DNA from 3 places in the Saccharibacillus sp. WB 17 genome. Region 2 is predicted to be linked to each of the others. Evidence: predicted binding sites of a transcription regulator. Region 2 holds the regulator's gene; each other region holds the start of a gene.

Region 1 (5,385 bases), on a different contig from region 2:
CGTCATGGCCGCCGGCTCCGGAGGCAAGATCAAAACCGTTCTCCAGATTGCGGCCATCGTCGTGCTGCTGCTGAACAACCTCCCGTTCGAGATCTGGTCTTTCCCGGCCGATACGATCCTGATCTGGGCCGCCGTCATTGTCACCGTCTACACCGGCGTCGATTACTTTGTACGTAACCGTCATTTGCTGAAACAGTCGAACGCGTAAGCGAGACTTTCAGTAAATGACGAACCGTCATTTGCTGAAACAGTCGAATGCGTAAGCGAGACTTTCAGTAAATGACGAACCGTCATTTGCTGAAACAGTCGAATGCGTAAGCTGTTTCCCCATTCCCACATCTTCATAAGGAGCGTGACGCGTAGTGAAAGCCGAAATCATCGCAGTAGGGACCGAGCTTCTGCTCGGCCAGATCGTCAACACCAATGCCCAGTATTTGTCGCAGGAGCTGGCCGCGCTCGGTATCGACGTCTATTTCCAGACCGTCGTCGGAGACAACAAGGAACGCCTCAAGGAAGCGATTCGCCAGGCGCAGGGACGTGCGGACGTACTCGTCTTTTCGGGCGGCATCGGACCGACGCAGGACGATCTGACGAAGGACGCGATCGCCGAAGTGCTCGGCCGGGAACTACGGAACGATCGTCCGGCCATGGACAAGATCGCGGAGTTTTTCGCGGACCGCGGCGTGCCGATGACCGACAACAACAAGCGTCAGGCGCTCGTGATCGACGGCTGCACCCCGCTGCCGAACGCGACGGGACTTGCGGTGGGCGTCGCGATCAGCGACGAGACCGGCCATCATTACATCGTGCTGCCGGGCCCGCCGAGCGAGCTCAAGCCGATGTTCGAGGCCGAAGCGAAGCCATGGCTGCTGCATCAGGTGCTGACCGACGAGATGCCGCTGTATTCGCGCATCCTGAAGTTTGCCGGTATCGGCGAATCGGCGCTCGAAGACAAGCTGCTGGACCTGATCGACGCGCAGACGGACCCGACGATCGCGCCTTATGCCAAAGAAGGCGAAGTGGCGATCCGGTTGTCCACGAAGGCGCACGACATTCAGGAAGCCGACAAAAAGCTGACCGCGCTCGAAGTGCAGATCCAGAGCCGGCTGCCGCAGCATATGTATGCGAGCGACGACGTGGCGATCGAAGAGACGATCGTGAAGATGATGGCGGATCTTGGACTGAACGTAAGCGCGGCCGAGAGCTGCACGGGCGGCATGGTCATGGAAAGCCTGACTACCGTGCCCGGCAGCGCGGCCATGCTCAGAGGCGGCATCGTCTGCTACTCCAACGAGATGAAGGAGAAGCTGCTGAACGTGCCGCACGATTACCTCGAAGGCGAGAACGCGCCCGGCGCGGTGAGCCGCGAAGTGGCGGAGGTGCTCGCCGAACAGATCCGCATGATCACGGATACGGACTACGGGCTGTCGGTCACCGGAGTGGCCGGACCGGGCTACTCCGAGCGCAAGCCGGCCGGGCTCGTCTATATCGGCATCTCCGAACGGGGCGGCGAGACGGAAGTGTTCGAACTGCTTATCAAGGGCAACCGCGACACCGTGCGCAAGCGGTCCACGAAGACGCTGCTGTACCGGCTGTGGCTTCGGCTTTTGCAGGCGGAGAAGCAGGACTGATTTCACAGGAAAACAGCAGGCGAAAAAAGGTGCGGAAATCTGCCGCAGACCGCGCAGCAAAGCGCTTTTACATTGACCGCACCTGACTTTTTTGGTATAATAAACATACGGAAGAACCGCGGCGATACCTCAGACTCGCCTGCGGTTCTTTTTGCGACTTAGGGGTTTTTTTAGCTTTGCAGACCGCGTCGGAGAGGGAAAAAGCCGTTCGGGAAAAATACGAATGTATGTTCGAAAAAAAGCTTGGCAAACCCGTCCAAAAGCGTTATGATAGAGGTACAGAAGACGTACAAAACCAATTAGATAAGGGTGTGGATATATTGTCAGATCGTCGTGCTGCGCTGGATATGGCGCTTCGCCAAATAGAGAAACAATTCGGAAAAGGTTCCATCATGAAGCTTGGAGAATCGACACACATGAACGTCGAGGTCGTACCGAGCGGTTCCATCGCTCTGGACGTGGCATTGGGAACGGGCGGAATGCCTCGCGGACGGATTATCGAAATTTACGGACCGGAATCTTCGGGTAAAACGACCGTTGCCCTGCACGCGGTAGCCGAAGTGCAAAAAGCAGGCGGACAAGCCGCTTTCATCGACGCCGAGCACGCGCTCGATCCGAAGTACGCGTATAACCTGGGCGTTAACGTTGACGAGCTTCTGCTCTCGCAGCCGGATACCGGCGAACAAGGCCTTGAAATCGCCGAAGCACTCGTACGCAGCGGCGCGGTCGATATCATCGTTATCGACTCCGTAGCGGCTCTCGTGCCAAAAGCCGAAATCGAAGGCGAAATGGGCGACTCCCACGTCGGTCTGCAAGCCCGCCTGATGTCTCAGGCGCTTCGCAAACTGTCCGGAGCCATCAGCAAGTCGAACACGATCGCGATCTTCATCAACCAGCTTCGCGAAAAAATCGGCGTTATGTTCGGTAACCCGGAGACAACGCCGGGCGGACGCGCACTGAAATTCTATTCGACCGTACGTCTTGACGTGCGCCGCATCGAGTCCATCAAAATGGGCAACGATATCGTCGGCAACCGGACACGTATCAAAGTCGTGAAGAACAAAGTCGCACCTCCGTTCAAACAAGCGGAAGTGGATATCATGTACGGAGAAGGCATTTCCAAAGAAGGTAGCCTGATCGATATGGGAACCGAGATGGACATCGTCGAAAAAAGCGGTGCGTGGTATTCCTACTCGGGCGAGCGTCTGGGGCAAGGCCGCGAGAACGCGAAACAATTCCTTAAAGACCACAAGGAAATTTCGCTCGCGATCGAAACGAAGATTCGCCAGGCCAGCAATCTGATTACGCTTGTCGAAGAGCCGACCGAAGCTCAGAAAAAGGCCGAAGCGGACGAAGAACAAGAACTGCTCGAAATCGAGTAACAACGGCTGCAAAGTCGTTTGAATGATCCGGTTGAATAAGTCGTTCGAATAAATCTTTCGAATAAGATGAAGAGCTCCGGCCCGTATGCGGCTGGAGTTTTTTCTTTTAACCAGCTTTTTTGAAAAATCGAATTTGGCACAGGATCGAAGAAAAGAGGGATTGTATGAGCTTTGGAAGAAAACCGTACGGAAGCAGTCGAAATTCAAACCGGCGCACAAACTCCGACGAGGGCGATAGCGAAAGCAAAAATGAAAGATCGTACGAAGAACGGCTGAACAATCTGGGCGATTTTCCCGAAGAAGAAACGCAGGAAGTGACGCTGGTCGAACTGCTGCGGCGTCCGCGCCAAAGTTACCGGATCTATTTCGGTCCGCATTATATCACCGTGCACGAATCGACGATGGTTCGTTATGGCATGACCAAAGGCAGCTTTTTTGACAAAGAAGCGCTCGATAATATCGTGCGTGACAACGAACGGCAGATTGCCTATGCGCACGCCATCAATTTTTTGAGCTTTAAGGCGCGCACGTCGGGCGAGATCGAGCAGAAGCTGCTGGAGAAAGAGATCGATCCGGAAGCGGCAGCGGACACGGTGCACAGGCTGCAGGAAGAGAATCTGATCGACGATGCTTCCTACGCCCAGGAATGGGCGCAGCAGCGGGTGACGGGGCGCAAAAAAGGCAAAGTGCTCGTGAAGCAGGAACTGAAGCGCAAAGGCATCGATCAGGAGCTGATCGACGACGCGCTGGATGCGCTGGGTGAAGACGACGAACTGCGCAGCGCGGAAGAACTGGCGGCCAAAAAGTGGCGTACGACCAAGGGAGACCTGTGGGATCGCAAGCGCAAAACGGCCGCTTTCATTATGCGCAGAGGCTTTTCCAGCGATATTGCGCGCCGGGCGCTGGACCTCGCTTTGAGCCGCGAAGGCGAAGATGCGGAAGAACTCGGAACGGAATTCGATTGATCCGGCTTATTATCCGCGCACAAATTTGGCAATAGCTTGACAACAACTTTTGACGAAGACTACAATAAATGAGGAACGTCAGTGGAGTGAGAAGCCTTTTTCCTTCCAAAAATGCGCTGCGCATCCCTGAGTTCTGCCTAATTGACTCTCCCCCGCTTGCCAAAGCGGGATCGGCAGCGACTTTTTTTCGGTCGTCTTGCCTTATGGGAACGGTCTTGGGACCGAGCCTTGAATGGATGAATGAGGGTATGAAAACCAAAAAAGCTTTATCCCGAGGAATACCTTGGAGGAACGAACGAGGAGGTGAGCAGAAATGCCAAATTTCTGGGTCGCGATTCTCGTTGCAGCCGCATTATTCTTTGGGTTCGTGATCGGATATTTTATTCGCAAATCTCTTGCTGAAGCTAAGATTTCCAGTGCGGAGCAGGCCGCTGAACAAATCGTGGAAAACGCGAAAAAAGATGCGGAAGCACTGAAGAAAGAAACGGTTCTCGAAGCGAAAGACGAAGTGCATCGAATCAGAACCGAAGCTGAAAAAGACATTCGTGAACGTCGGAATGAAAATCAACGACTAGAGAGACGATTGTTGCAGAAAGAAGAGTCGCTGGATAAAAAATTGGAATCGCTTGAACGTAAAGAAGAACAAGTGGCTAACAAAGAGAAACGCATCGAAGAAACCAAGCAGCAGATCGAAAGAACGCTTGCGCAGCAGTTGGCCGAATTGGAACGGATCTCCAACTTGACTACGGACGACGCAAGAAGCATCATCTTGAGCAGTGTCGAACAGGAAACGAGACACGAAGCCGCCCAAATGATGAAAGACATCGAAATGCAGGCCAAGGAAGAAGCGGACCGCAAAGCCCGGGAGATCATCTCGCTCTCGATTCAGCGCTGCGCCGCCGACCACGTGGCCGAGACGACGGTGTCTGTCGTTTCGCTGCCAAACGAAGAAATGAAAGGCCGGATCATCGGCCGCGAAGGACGGAATATCCGTGCGCTCGAGACGCTGACAGGCATCGACCTGATCATCGACGATACGCCGGAAGCCGTTATTTTGTCGGGCTTTGACCCGATCCGCCGCGAAATCGCCCGTACGGCACTTGAGAAGCTTGTGGCCGACGGACGGATTCACCCGGCCCGGATCGAAGAAATGGTCGAGAAGTCGCGCAAGGAAGTGGACGAGCGCATTCGCGAATACGGCGAACAAGCGACGTTCGAAGTCGGCGCGCACGGCCTGCACCCGGACCTGATCAAGATTTTGGGCCGTCTGCGCTTCCGTACGAGCTACGGGCAGAACGTGCTCAAGCACTCGATGGAAGTGGCTTACCTGGCCGGCCTGATGGCCGGAGAACTGGGTCAGGACGTGACGCTCGCAAGACGCGCCGGCCTGCTGCACGACATCGGCAA
Region 2 (5,385 bases):
CGTACCGGAAATGACGATATGGTCGAAGTAAGGCACGAGCTGCGGAACGCCGTCGAGCTTCTCCTGCTGCAGCGACGGACAGCCGTTCGTCAGCAGCAGCAGCTTGACTTCGCCTTTGAGCGCGTCGAGCACTTCGTACGTTTCTTCATAGACGTGGGGACGGCTGCGGCGCTCGGCCGCGAACCTGTCGGACAACTCGAGCGCAAGCGCTTCGTCTTCGATGCCCAGATCCGCCAACCCGAGGCGCCAAGCTTCTTTGCGGTACGCCGGAGCGATCTCCTGCAGCTTGCGGAATTCCGGCTGTTCGCCTTTGTCAAAATTCGCCCAGAGTCCTTCGAACGGATTGATGCCGATCATCTGGGTAAAAGGGTAGGTGTCGTAGCCGGCGTACAGTTCCCGGGCGCGTTCGCGCACCGCTTGTTCGAACGCCTGCGCGTCGATTCCCGTGCGTCGAGCCGCTTCTTCAGCCACGGCCGCAAAAGATTCCCGAATACTGCGCTCGTCCCAGAGCAGCGTGTCGTCCAGATCGAAAATTACCGCTTTAACCTCATTGTTCACCGTCATGTGTCGTCCCCTCACTCTTCCTGTATGGTCTGCTTCCCGGCAAATTCCGATTCAACCGCTCGCTTACTTCTTCTCGACCGGAATCTGGTGCTGCTCGGCGAATTCCGTTACGCGCGCGGCAATCTCGTCCGTTTTGAACATTTTAAGGAAGCGCGAGAAAATCCAGTTGGCGCCTTTGCCTTTCGTTTCTACCGTGACGTAGCCTTTTTCGATCCGGAACTTGGCGATATCGCCGGCCATGATCGTGCGCTCGCGGTTGAAGCGGATCGTGCTCATCCGGTCTTTGCCGATACGCAGGAAAGGCCGGCGCAGGAACATGATGACCGCCAAGATGAGATACATCACGATGATGAACCAGTACGACGAGCCCGACGCTTCTTCGACGCCCGACATTTGGGCCGAAATCGTGATGGCCGTCAGGAACAGGGCGATGACCAGCAGGAACACCGGGAACATATAGTTCCGGCCTTTGAACGTATCGAACGATTGGCTTGAAGTGCCCGACCCGCCGATTCGTTCCTGACCCGATTTTTGCCTGTAAGTATTCGTTTTTTGCTGATTTTTGCGAACCTGTCTCTCCCACGAACGGGACATGCGTTTTCCCCCTTAAAATAAGTCACTCTATATATAAGAAAAACCCGCCGGTTCGCGGCACTCCCTTTTCCGCGAACCGGCGAGCCGTTTCCGTTCCGGTAAAGCGCTTGCGGAGCAGGTCTGCACTAGCGAGACCTCCTCCGCAAAAAAAATCAGTGCAGCTTCGAATCGCTGCCCGGCTCTTCTTCGTCGACCCATTTGATCGTATCGAGTTCCTGCCGGAAATTGCGCCGAACGTTGCCGAGATACACTTCGCGAAGCTGCGCGCGTTCCTGCGCTTCTTCTTCGGTCAAGCCTTCGGCTTTATGTTTACGGGCCAGTTCGTTGATCCGGCCTACCAAAATATCGATATCCACGCGTAACTCCTCCTTAATTACCTTGCTTCTATATACTTTCACATGAAAAAAAGAGCTTGTCAAGGCGATAGCCCTGCAAGCTCCTGCGTTTGGATCAGGTACGTCGATCGGCGTTCCCGCGCGCTTCGCAACCTGGCGAGCGACGATCAGAAATTCGGAAGAATCAGTTCGTCGCCGGAGTGGATCTCGCTGCCGCTCAATCCGTTCTTCTGTTGGATGCCGGCGATAAAAATGCGGGTGTCCGCGCCTGCCGGCTTGCGGCTCTCGGCGATCGACCACAGCGTGTCGCCCGGCGAGACGATGACCGTGTGGACTTCCGCTGCCGGCTTGTCGTTTTGGAACGCATGCACGACTCCGGTGCCCGCGAACAGTCCGATCAGGACGAACAGCAGCAGACGCGCTTTGGCGGTCGTGCTTCCGCTTCGCCGATAAGCGGGAAACTTCCGATTATATAAAAAAGACAAGCTGGAAACGGATCTGCCGCCGCGCGACTCGGTTGGCGTGCCGGCCGTCTCGTAAATGCTCTTATACGTCGTGTATTTTGGCATCTTACACACTCTCCCAAACGTTTGTTCTGCCTTCTGCGAATTAATATAGCACGAACATACGTTTCAGGCAATAGTTTTTGGAACGCTTGTTCGGGAAAATTTGTTCCCCTTTTTATGCGGTCCAAAAAGGGCACCCGAACGCCTGTTTGTAAAAAAATCGTTTGCTTTCGAACTTACGTTTGTACGAACGGAAGTTCTATGCTATAATTTGCGCGTATAGCATTCGACCGTCTGTTCGCATGTTTCGGATGCTCATAACTTGAATGACACTACTATAGATTAATGGATGGGGTTGATACGATATGTCGAAGATATCCATACGCCAACAGGCCATTTTGGAATTTATCCGTACTGAAGTCAAATCCAAAGGGTACCCGCCTTCCGTTCGCGAGATCGGCGAAGCGGTAGGACTCGCTTCCAGCTCGACGGTGCACGGACACCTGGATCGCCTGGAGAAAAAAGGGCTGATCCGCCGCGACCCGACGAAGCCTCGCGCGATCGAGCTGCTCGGTCTCGAAGAGTCGGATACGGGCAACCTGTTCGCCTCGACGATCCGGCGCGTTCCGGTCGTCGGCAAAGTCACGGCCGGCGTGCCGATCACGGCAACCGAGAACATCGAAGATTATTTCCCGCTTCCGCAGACGATGGTCGGCGACGATCAGGTGTTCATGCTGTCCGTCATCGGAGACAGCATGATCGAAGCCGGCATCAACAGCGGCGACTACGTCGTCGTGCGCCAGCAGCAGACGGCCAATAACGGCGATATCGTGGTGGCGATGACCGAAGAAGACGAAGCGACGGTCAAGACGTTCTACAAGGAGAAGGATCATATTCGCCTTCAGCCGGAGAACCCGACCTACGAACCGCTTCGCTTGACGCACGTGACGATTCTTGGCAAAGTCGTCGGTTTGTTCCGTAACTTCCATTGAGTCTGGGAGGATCATCTGACCTTTACCGCTCCAACTAGAAAACTCCCCCGAAATCGGAGGAGTTTTTTTGTGCGATATGGGCGGCTTGCGAATAAGAGTTTCCCGTTTAAGAGATTCCCGTTCAAATTCCATCTTATTTAAGGAGGATCGTCATGGCCGATCTGATGACTGTTTCTTTTCTGCTGTTCGCGGTATCCGCGGTGCTTGGCGGCATTGCCGTCTATCGCCGCCGCCCGCGGCAGGTTCGGATCTACTTCGGCGCGGCACTGGTCAGTCTGCTGCTTGTGTTCGCCTCGCTGGTGGCTCTGTCTCTGTCGGGCGGCGCTTGACCGTCGAACCTGTCGGTTGATGCAGCGCCCGCTGCGCCCGGTGTCCGGGCGTGCGGGATATCTTGCGCGCGTCCGCCGCCGAAGTGCCGAATCTCGGCGGCGGCGTCTTCGGCCGTTCGTACGCTTTGCGCAGCAGCACGATATGCTGCATCGACGACTTGTCGAGCCAACGGATATAGGCGGCCTGTTCGAGATTGACCAGCGCAATCGTGACTTCGCGAAAAGCCCCGCCGCTGTGGCGGATCAATCGCGCCATCGACAACCAACGGAAAGCGCCCCAGCGATGGCGGCGCAAAATGCCGAGAATTTTCAACTCCAGTCCATTCATGTCCACAAACACACCCTCCCGGCCCCTCGATCGAATCGCATCAGGCAGTTCCTCCGCAACCGATCGGAACGTATGTTTGTATTATAAGCGAACGTGCGTTCTTTTTCCACTCCAAATTCAAAGCTTCGGGTAGACGTTCAGCGCGTCGAGGATATGGTAAGGCTTCGTCCAAGGCGTTCCGTCTGCTCCCGCGGTGACGAGAATGTACGATCTGCCGTTTTTGACCGCAAGCGACGCCAGACACAGCCCTGCCGCCCGGGTGTAACCTGTTTTGCCGCCCAAAATTTTGCCGCCTTTGAACTGCAGCGTCGGAGCGCTCTCGGACAGCGTGCTGCGCACGGTCAATCCGTTCGGATGGCTGTTCGTCGCGCCGATCGCATGTTTCTCCGTCGTGATCAGTTTGCGGAACGTGGCGTTTTTGAGTCCGGCCCGCAGCAGGATCGACATGTCTTTGACGGTCGTGTAATGGTTCGGATCGTGCAGACCGGTCACGTTGGCGAAATGCGTATGCGTCATGCCCAGCTTTTTCGCTTTTTGATTCATCTTTTTGACGAATGCCGCTTCCGACCCTGCGACCGCGTAGGCCAGTCCCATCGAAGCGTCCGCCCCGGAAGGCAGCATCGACCCGTAGAGCAGATCGATTCCTTTCACTTTTTCGCCCGGCAGGAAGCCGGCCATCGAAGCGCCTTCTTTTTTGAGCGCGGGAAACATGGACGCCGGCAGCGTAATTTTCTTCTGCTTGTCCGGCAAGCCTTCGAGCGCCACGAGCACCGTCATCATCTTGGTCATCGAAGCGGGATAGACTTTTTGGTTGATATTTTTTTTCATCCGCATCTGCCCGTTGTTCAAATCGATCAGAATCGCGTTCGAACTGTAGAGGCCGCTCGCAAGATTCGACGCCGATACGAGCGACGACGCGGATATGGGGACGATACTGGCTCCCCCGGCAGGCGACGCCTGAGCCGGCTCGGCCGCAGCGGCGCTCCCTCCGATCGCAAGCGCCAGTACCGCCGACAACATCGCTCCGCGTTTGGAACGAACGGCACCCCACCGGCTCTTTTTATGCGTAAACAGCGGCAAAACGAACTCCCCCTTCGTCATTTCGACTCTCTTTTTCATACCCCGTCCTACAAATCTTTTAAAAACACGCGGTGGATCTGATGGTCCGGCCCTTTGCTCAGCACCAGGTCGGCCCGGCCGCGCGTCGGCAAAATGTTCTCGTTCAAATTGAGCAGGTTGATCGTCTCCCAAATGTTCGTGGCGCGCTCGACCGCTTCGCGCTCCGTCAATTCCGCATAACGGTGAAAATACGAAGACGGATCGCGAAACGCGGTCCGGTGCAGCAGCAAAAAGCGATCGATGTACCAGTTGCGGATTTCTTGCTCCTCGGCGTCGATATAGACGGAAAAATCGAAAAAGTCGCTGACGAACACCGGCTGTCCTTTGCTGACCTGAAGCACGTTGACGCCTTCAACGATCAAAATGTCCGGACTGTCCACGATCTCGCTTCGGTCCGGCAGCACGTCATACGTGACATGCGAATAGACGGGCGCTTCCACCTGACGTTCGCCGGCCCGGACTCGGGTCAGGAAATCGAGCAGCTTTTTGGTATCGTAGCTTTCCGGAAATCCTTTTCGGGCCATCAGCCCTTTCTCTTCCAGCACCCGCGTCGGATACAAAAACCCGTCCGTCGTGACCAGGTCGACCGTCGGATGGTGCTCCCACCGCGACAGCAGC
Region 3 (5,385 bases), on a different contig from region 2:
GTGTTCAGCAGCAGCTTCGCGTCGTCGACTTCTTTGAAGCCGTCGTACGTCGTTTTTTTGCTGCCCGTTTCTTCGCGCAGGTATTTCGGCGTCACGTCTTCGACCGGCGAAGAATCGCCGATGAATGCCGCTTTGCCGAGTCCCACTTTGGATACGGCCACGTAAGGGCCTTCTTCGATGCCGCCGCCGTTATAGACGCCCTGATCCACGGCGTTGCCCCACGCCGCGTTCGTTTTCGGCAGGTAGACGATGCCTTTGGCTTTGGTCGGGTCCATGATCGCAAGCGTCGAGCCTGCATGCATGGCGACGCCGTTTACGCCTTCCGTAATGCCGAACGCCTGGTTCGCGGCTACGATGTTGTTCGCCGTGATATCGCCCAGCGCGTTATAGCGGAACCGCACGCCGAAGTTTTCGCCGAGCCAGTCCGAGCTTTCGACCCCTTGCATCGCCGCGGAATTTTTCTCTTCCGCGCTCATGCCTTTGGCCGGATCTTCCCAGGCGCCGCGGCGGTAGCCGTTGATCGACTCCGAACCGTCCCAGCGGTTTTTGTTGCGGTCGGCGTTGTAATGGTCGCCGACGAAGAAAATGCTGCCGCCCTGCTGTACGTATTGCAGCATGGCCGCTTGTTCGCTTGTTTTGAACGGAATATTCGGTTCCGATACTACGAACACGTCATAATCCGCCAGATCGGCGTATGTAATCGGCGTCGTCTTGCGCAGTTCCTTGACATCGTAACCCTGGCCCGCGATTCCGTTGCCGAAATCGGAGAAGCCGCCGTCGATGACCCAATCCGCCGCGCCGGCCGTTTGGCCGTGCGTGTTGTCGAACAGAACTTTTTTGCCTGCGTTCTGGTTAACGACTTTTGCCGCGATGAAAGGTGCCGGATCGTTCGCCGTCTCGGCCGACGCCGGAACGGGAGTCAGCACACCGGTCTGAATAGATGCCACTACGGACAGTGCAAGTGCTGCCTTGATTCCTTTAGACTTCAAAAACGAAAACTTTCCCACTTAACCGCCTCCTGTTGGATCTGTTTTGAGAACATTTTTCGTAACTATCTGATTTTGGTATCAGACCGCTCGATTTCCATTCTAGCATGGGATTCCGCAGGAAAGTTCATCGTTTCGTAAAATTTGTGAGAAAAATTGTAAAAACTTCGTAAAACCGAACAATACCGCTTTTTTTGAGCGAAAGTTAGACAATAACCAATTCCGGTTCCGGCACGAATCCGAACTCGGCTTCCACTTTTTCCTGCACCAGCTTCACCAGATCCGTTATGTCTTCCGCCGTCGCCCCGCCGCGGTTCTGGATAATGTTGCCGTGATGGTCGGAGATCATCGCGCCGCCCCGCACCGTTCCGCGCAGCCCGATCCGGTCGACCAGCTTGCCCATCGGCTCGCCGATCGTATAGTTGTTTTTGAACACGGAGCCGCATGACGGGTAATCGAAATGCTTTTTGCCGCCGCGGTCGGTGATGACGTCCAGCAGTTCCTGACGCAGTTCGTATCCGGCCCGCGCCGCCGCGTTCAGCTCGTTCGTGTAATGGCGGAAATAATTCGGCAGCACCGACGTCGACAAATTTTTGGACTTGATCTTGGCGAACAGCTCGTCCGTCTGCTCCGGCGTCAGTTGGGGATCGACCGGCAGCTTGAGATCCGCGCCGACGACGATCCACGGCTTGCGCATAAACACCGACTTTTTGTAGCCGTATTCGCAGCCGGAGAGCGGCACGGAAATCAGGCCCCGTTCCGGGTGTTCCTTGTCGATCACGTACGCCGTCTCCAGCACGTCGCTGATCTGGTGGCTGAAATATTTCGCGTTCATGTAGACGCCCGCTCCGAGCGTGCCCGGCAGCAGGAACATGAAGTCGAACGAAGGAATGCCCGTGTACAGCCCGAACAGCGCCAGCAGCGTCATCGGCGTGCCCGCGGAGACGAACAGCCGGCCCGGCAGCAGCTTGAATTCGATATGTTCCTTGAGCGAAAAGAACAGCATGTCGTCGGACGGACGGTCCGGAAACAGCGTGTTGGAGCCCATGCCGAACAGAAACGGATCGAGTCCTTTGGACGTGGCGCCTTCGAGCATGGTCGACACTTCCTCGATCGTGTGCGGCAGCGCCAGATGGCGGGCTTCCCCGCCGATTTCGTAGGTCGAATGGACGGACAGGCTCGTGCCTGTACGGCACAGGCGTTCAAACGTTTGGTTTTGCGAAGTCATATTGCGTAACTCTCCTCTTGGCGTTCTTCGGATTGGAAGCTGTGATGGATGTTCTTATTATAAAATTCCCGCGGCGAATCTTGGGGAATCGATTGACGAATGACGATAAAACGTCTAAAATTTTAAGTTGCACGCAAGCATCCTACAGGAAGCGGCGGCAAAAATCAATGAAATCCCAGGTGATCATAAATGGAAAACCCAACTTACCGCATTTTGCTTTTCTATAAATTCGTTCAAATCGACCAACCGGAAGAGTTTGCGGCCGCGCATCTGCAATACTGCAAAGACCTCGGCGTCAAAGGACGGATCCTTATCGCCGGCGAAGGCATCAACGGCACGCTGTCCGGCACGCACGAGCAGACCGAGCAGTATATGCAGGACCTGCTGGCCGACGCCCGCTTCGAAGGTACCGTGTTCAAGATCGACGAATCGGAAAATCATGCGTTCAAAAAATTGTTCGTCCGCTACAAAGAAGAACTCGTCACGTTCCGCTACGACAAAGAGCTTGACCCGAACGTAACGTCCGGCAAGCGCCTGTCCCCGAAACAATTTCACGAACAGCTTCAGCGCGACGACGTGATCGTGCTCGACGGCCGGACCGACTACGAATACGATCTGGGCCATTTCCGCAACGCGATTCGCCCGAACATCGATTCGTTCCGCGAGTTCCCGGAATGGATTCGCGAAAACATGGCCGAGCACAAAGACAAAACGATTCTGACCTACTGCACGGGCGGGATCCGCTGCGAAAAGTTGACCGGCTTCATGCTCGAAGAAGGCTTTGCGGACGTCGCGCAGCTCGAAGGCGGCATCGTCTCCTACGGCAAGGACGAAGAAGTCCGGGGCGATCTGTTCGACGGCAAATGCTACGTGTTCGACGAGCGCATCTCGGTCCCGATCAACCAGGTGGACCCGAGCATCGTCGGCAGATGTTACCACTGCGACGAGCCGACCGACGTGTACGTCAACTGCCCGGTCTGCAACCTCCAGCATCTGGTGTGCGAATCGTGCGCCGACGAACACAGCCATTACTGCTCGGACGAGTGCAAAGAGTCCGTAGCGGCGGTGTAAAAAGTTTCTCGGGTGCGAGTTGTATACGTTGGAGGCGCTGCGGGGCGGGGGAGCTGTCGATCGCTCTCCGCTGCGCCGCTCCTTATCGCAATAAACGTAAAAAGCGCAGGCTGCGGCCAACGCTCAGAAAAAAGGCTCTATCCGAGAAGCAAGACGCTCGGGCAGAGCTTTTTTTATTTCCTAAGACCTGTTCTTCCGCGGTGCAGGGACGCTGCGTGACGAAACGTTCGTCAATCGCGCGGATAGTTCACGGCCATGATGTCCATGAAAGGGACTTTGCGGGTCTCTTCGCCTTGCTCGACGTGCACTCTTCCGGTTCTCGGGTCCATCTTGACGATCAAACCCCGAACCGCTTCCGTTACTCCCCAGACCGTCAATTCCACAACGGATTTCTCCTGGTAGGCCTCAGTCAGTTGATTCCCTATTTCTTCCAGAACAAACTCGTCGCGGGTCGGCCGCTTTGCTACTTTTCCTTTTGCCAAACCGCTTCCTCCTTGCCTTGCGCGTGATTTGTTAATTATACCATCTTTATTTGTCAAAATCGCGTCAAAAAGCGAAATTGATTGAACAATTTACGTACATATGTTCTTAATCGGAATTCGGGCGGGAAAAATGAACCTTTGCGGGCGAAAACAAAAAGCCCCGACGCGATCGGGCAGACGGACGCGCATCTGCGGAAGCGATCGAATCGGGGAGAAGTTCGTGTGTGTAAAAGAGCAGGAGACGGATTAGAGCGCGGCCTGGCCTGCCGGAATGGCGATATCGGCCAAAATCTCGTACGAATGCAGCCGTTCGGCGTGATCGTAGATGCCGCTCGTCACGATCAGCTCATCGGCCTGCGTGCGCTCCATGAGCTGGTGCAGGCGGCGTTCGACCGTCTCGCGGTCGCCGACGATCGAAGATTCCATCCGCTTGCGCACGGCGGACAGCTCAAGCGGATCGAGCTGCGCGGACAGGTCGGCCGGCGGCTGGATTTTGCCCGGGCGGCCGCGGGTCAGCGCGATGACCTGCTGCTGCATCGTCGTCGACAGGAATTCGGCTCTCTCCTGCGTATCCGCGGCGATGACCGATACGCCCAGCATGACGTACGGCTTATCCAGCGTCTTGGAAGGACGGAACGTGCTGCGGTACGCTTCGATCGCCCGGTCGAGGTAGTCCGGCGAGAAATGCCCGGCGAACGCGAACGGAAGGCCCTGATAAGCGGCCAGGCGCGCGCTGAAATCGCTGGAGCCGAGCAGCCAGATCGGAATGTCCAGCCCTTCGCCCGGCACGGCGCGGATCGGCGCATGGTACGACGTCTTCGAAGCGTCGAAAAAGCTGCGCAGTTCTTCCAGCAGGTCCGGGAAATCTTCCCCGCTGTTGAGGTCGCGCCGCAGCGCGAGCGAAGTGCGGCGGTCGCTGCCCGGCGCGCGGCCGAGACCGAGGTCGATCCGGCCCGGATACATCGATTCCAGCGTGCCGAACTGTTCGGCGATGACGAGCGGCGCATGGTTCGGCAGCATGATGCCGCCCGCGCCGAGCCGGATCGTCGACGTGCCGGCGGCCAGATAGCCGATTACGACCGACGTGGCGGAGCTTGCGACGCCCGGCATATTATGATGTTCCGCGACCCAGTAGCGGTGATAGCCCCATTTCTCGGCGTGCTGCGCCAGATTCAGGCTGTCGCGGAACGCGTCGGCCGCCGTCTGCCCTTCGAGAATCTGGGACAGATCGAGCACGGAGATCGGGATCTCCCCGATCTGCCGGACTTTGCGGTCTTCTGCTCCGCGAACAGGTTCTTGCGATTGACTCATATCGATCTCTCCTTATGGGTGTAGTTTGACTGGGTGTAGGTTGACGTCGGAGGGCGGAGCGCAGTCTTAACGCCGCGCTTCCGCGCCGCCGTCGGAGCTTTGCTTTTTGTACAGGCGATCGAGCTTCGGTTCAAGCAGCCAACCGAGGCGCGCGCGCACGAAGTCGGAAGACAGCGCCGCCGCCAGCAGAACGCCGAGCGGAATGAGCAGCAGCATCCACGACGCTTCGCCGTACGTCTCGTAGAAGCCGGAAGCGATCAGTCCTTTGACGAGAAAACCGTGCAGCAGGTACGCGTACAGCGTGTTG

Evidence for each region. Region 2 encodes LexA, which represses DNA repair genes until DNA is damaged. Its sites were predicted from a motif close to CGAACATATGTTCG; they were not measured.
Region 1: recA (recombinase RecA) is a predicted target of LexA. The motif match lies at 1,852-1,865, and genes of this name have one in related genera.
Region 3: FTE24_RS22385 (YolD-like family protein) is a predicted target of LexA. The motif match lies at 3,861-3,874, and genes of this name have one in related genera.

What each region holds. Positions count from the first base shown of each region.
Region 1 is NZ_VPFK02000003.1:88,484-93,868, forward strand. Features, by position in the region: gene pgsA (CDP-diacylglycerol--glycerol-3-phosphate 3-phosphatidyltransferase) at 1-208, shown strand, start outside; gene FTE24_RS00970 (competence/damage-inducible protein A) at 363-1,631, shown strand; gene recA (recombinase RecA) at 1,952-3,013, shown strand; gene FTE24_RS00980 (regulatory protein RecX) at 3,178-3,978, shown strand; gene rny (ribonuclease Y) at 4,292-5,385, shown strand, end outside.
Region 2 is NZ_VPFK02000012.1:20,818-26,202, reverse strand. Features, by position in the region: gene FTE24_RS04160 (HAD family hydrolase) at 1-564, opposite strand, end outside; gene FTE24_RS04155 (hypothetical protein) at 628-1,158, opposite strand; gene FTE24_RS04150 (DUF896 domain-containing protein) at 1,311-1,514, opposite strand; gene FTE24_RS04145 (LysM peptidoglycan-binding domain-containing protein) at 1,661-2,062, opposite strand; gene lexA (transcriptional repressor LexA) at 2,365-2,991, shown strand; gene FTE24_RS04135 (hypothetical protein) at 3,144-3,320, shown strand; gene FTE24_RS04130 (hypothetical protein) at 3,262-3,654, opposite strand; gene FTE24_RS04125 (D-alanyl-D-alanine carboxypeptidase family protein) at 3,766-4,728, opposite strand; gene coaA (type I pantothenate kinase) at 4,776-5,385, opposite strand, start outside.
Region 3 is NZ_VPFK02000047.1:103,246-108,630, forward strand. Features, by position in the region: gene FTE24_RS22370 (chitinase N-terminal domain-containing protein) at 1-1,007, opposite strand, end outside; gene FTE24_RS22375 (UDP-N-acetylmuramate dehydrogenase) at 1,192-2,214, opposite strand; gene trhO (oxygen-dependent tRNA uridine(34) hydroxylase TrhO) at 2,404-3,285, shown strand; gene FTE24_RS22385 (YolD-like family protein) at 3,516-3,767, opposite strand; gene FTE24_RS22390 (LLM class flavin-dependent oxidoreductase) at 4,014-5,078, opposite strand; gene FTE24_RS22395 (acyltransferase family protein) at 5,145-5,385, opposite strand, start outside.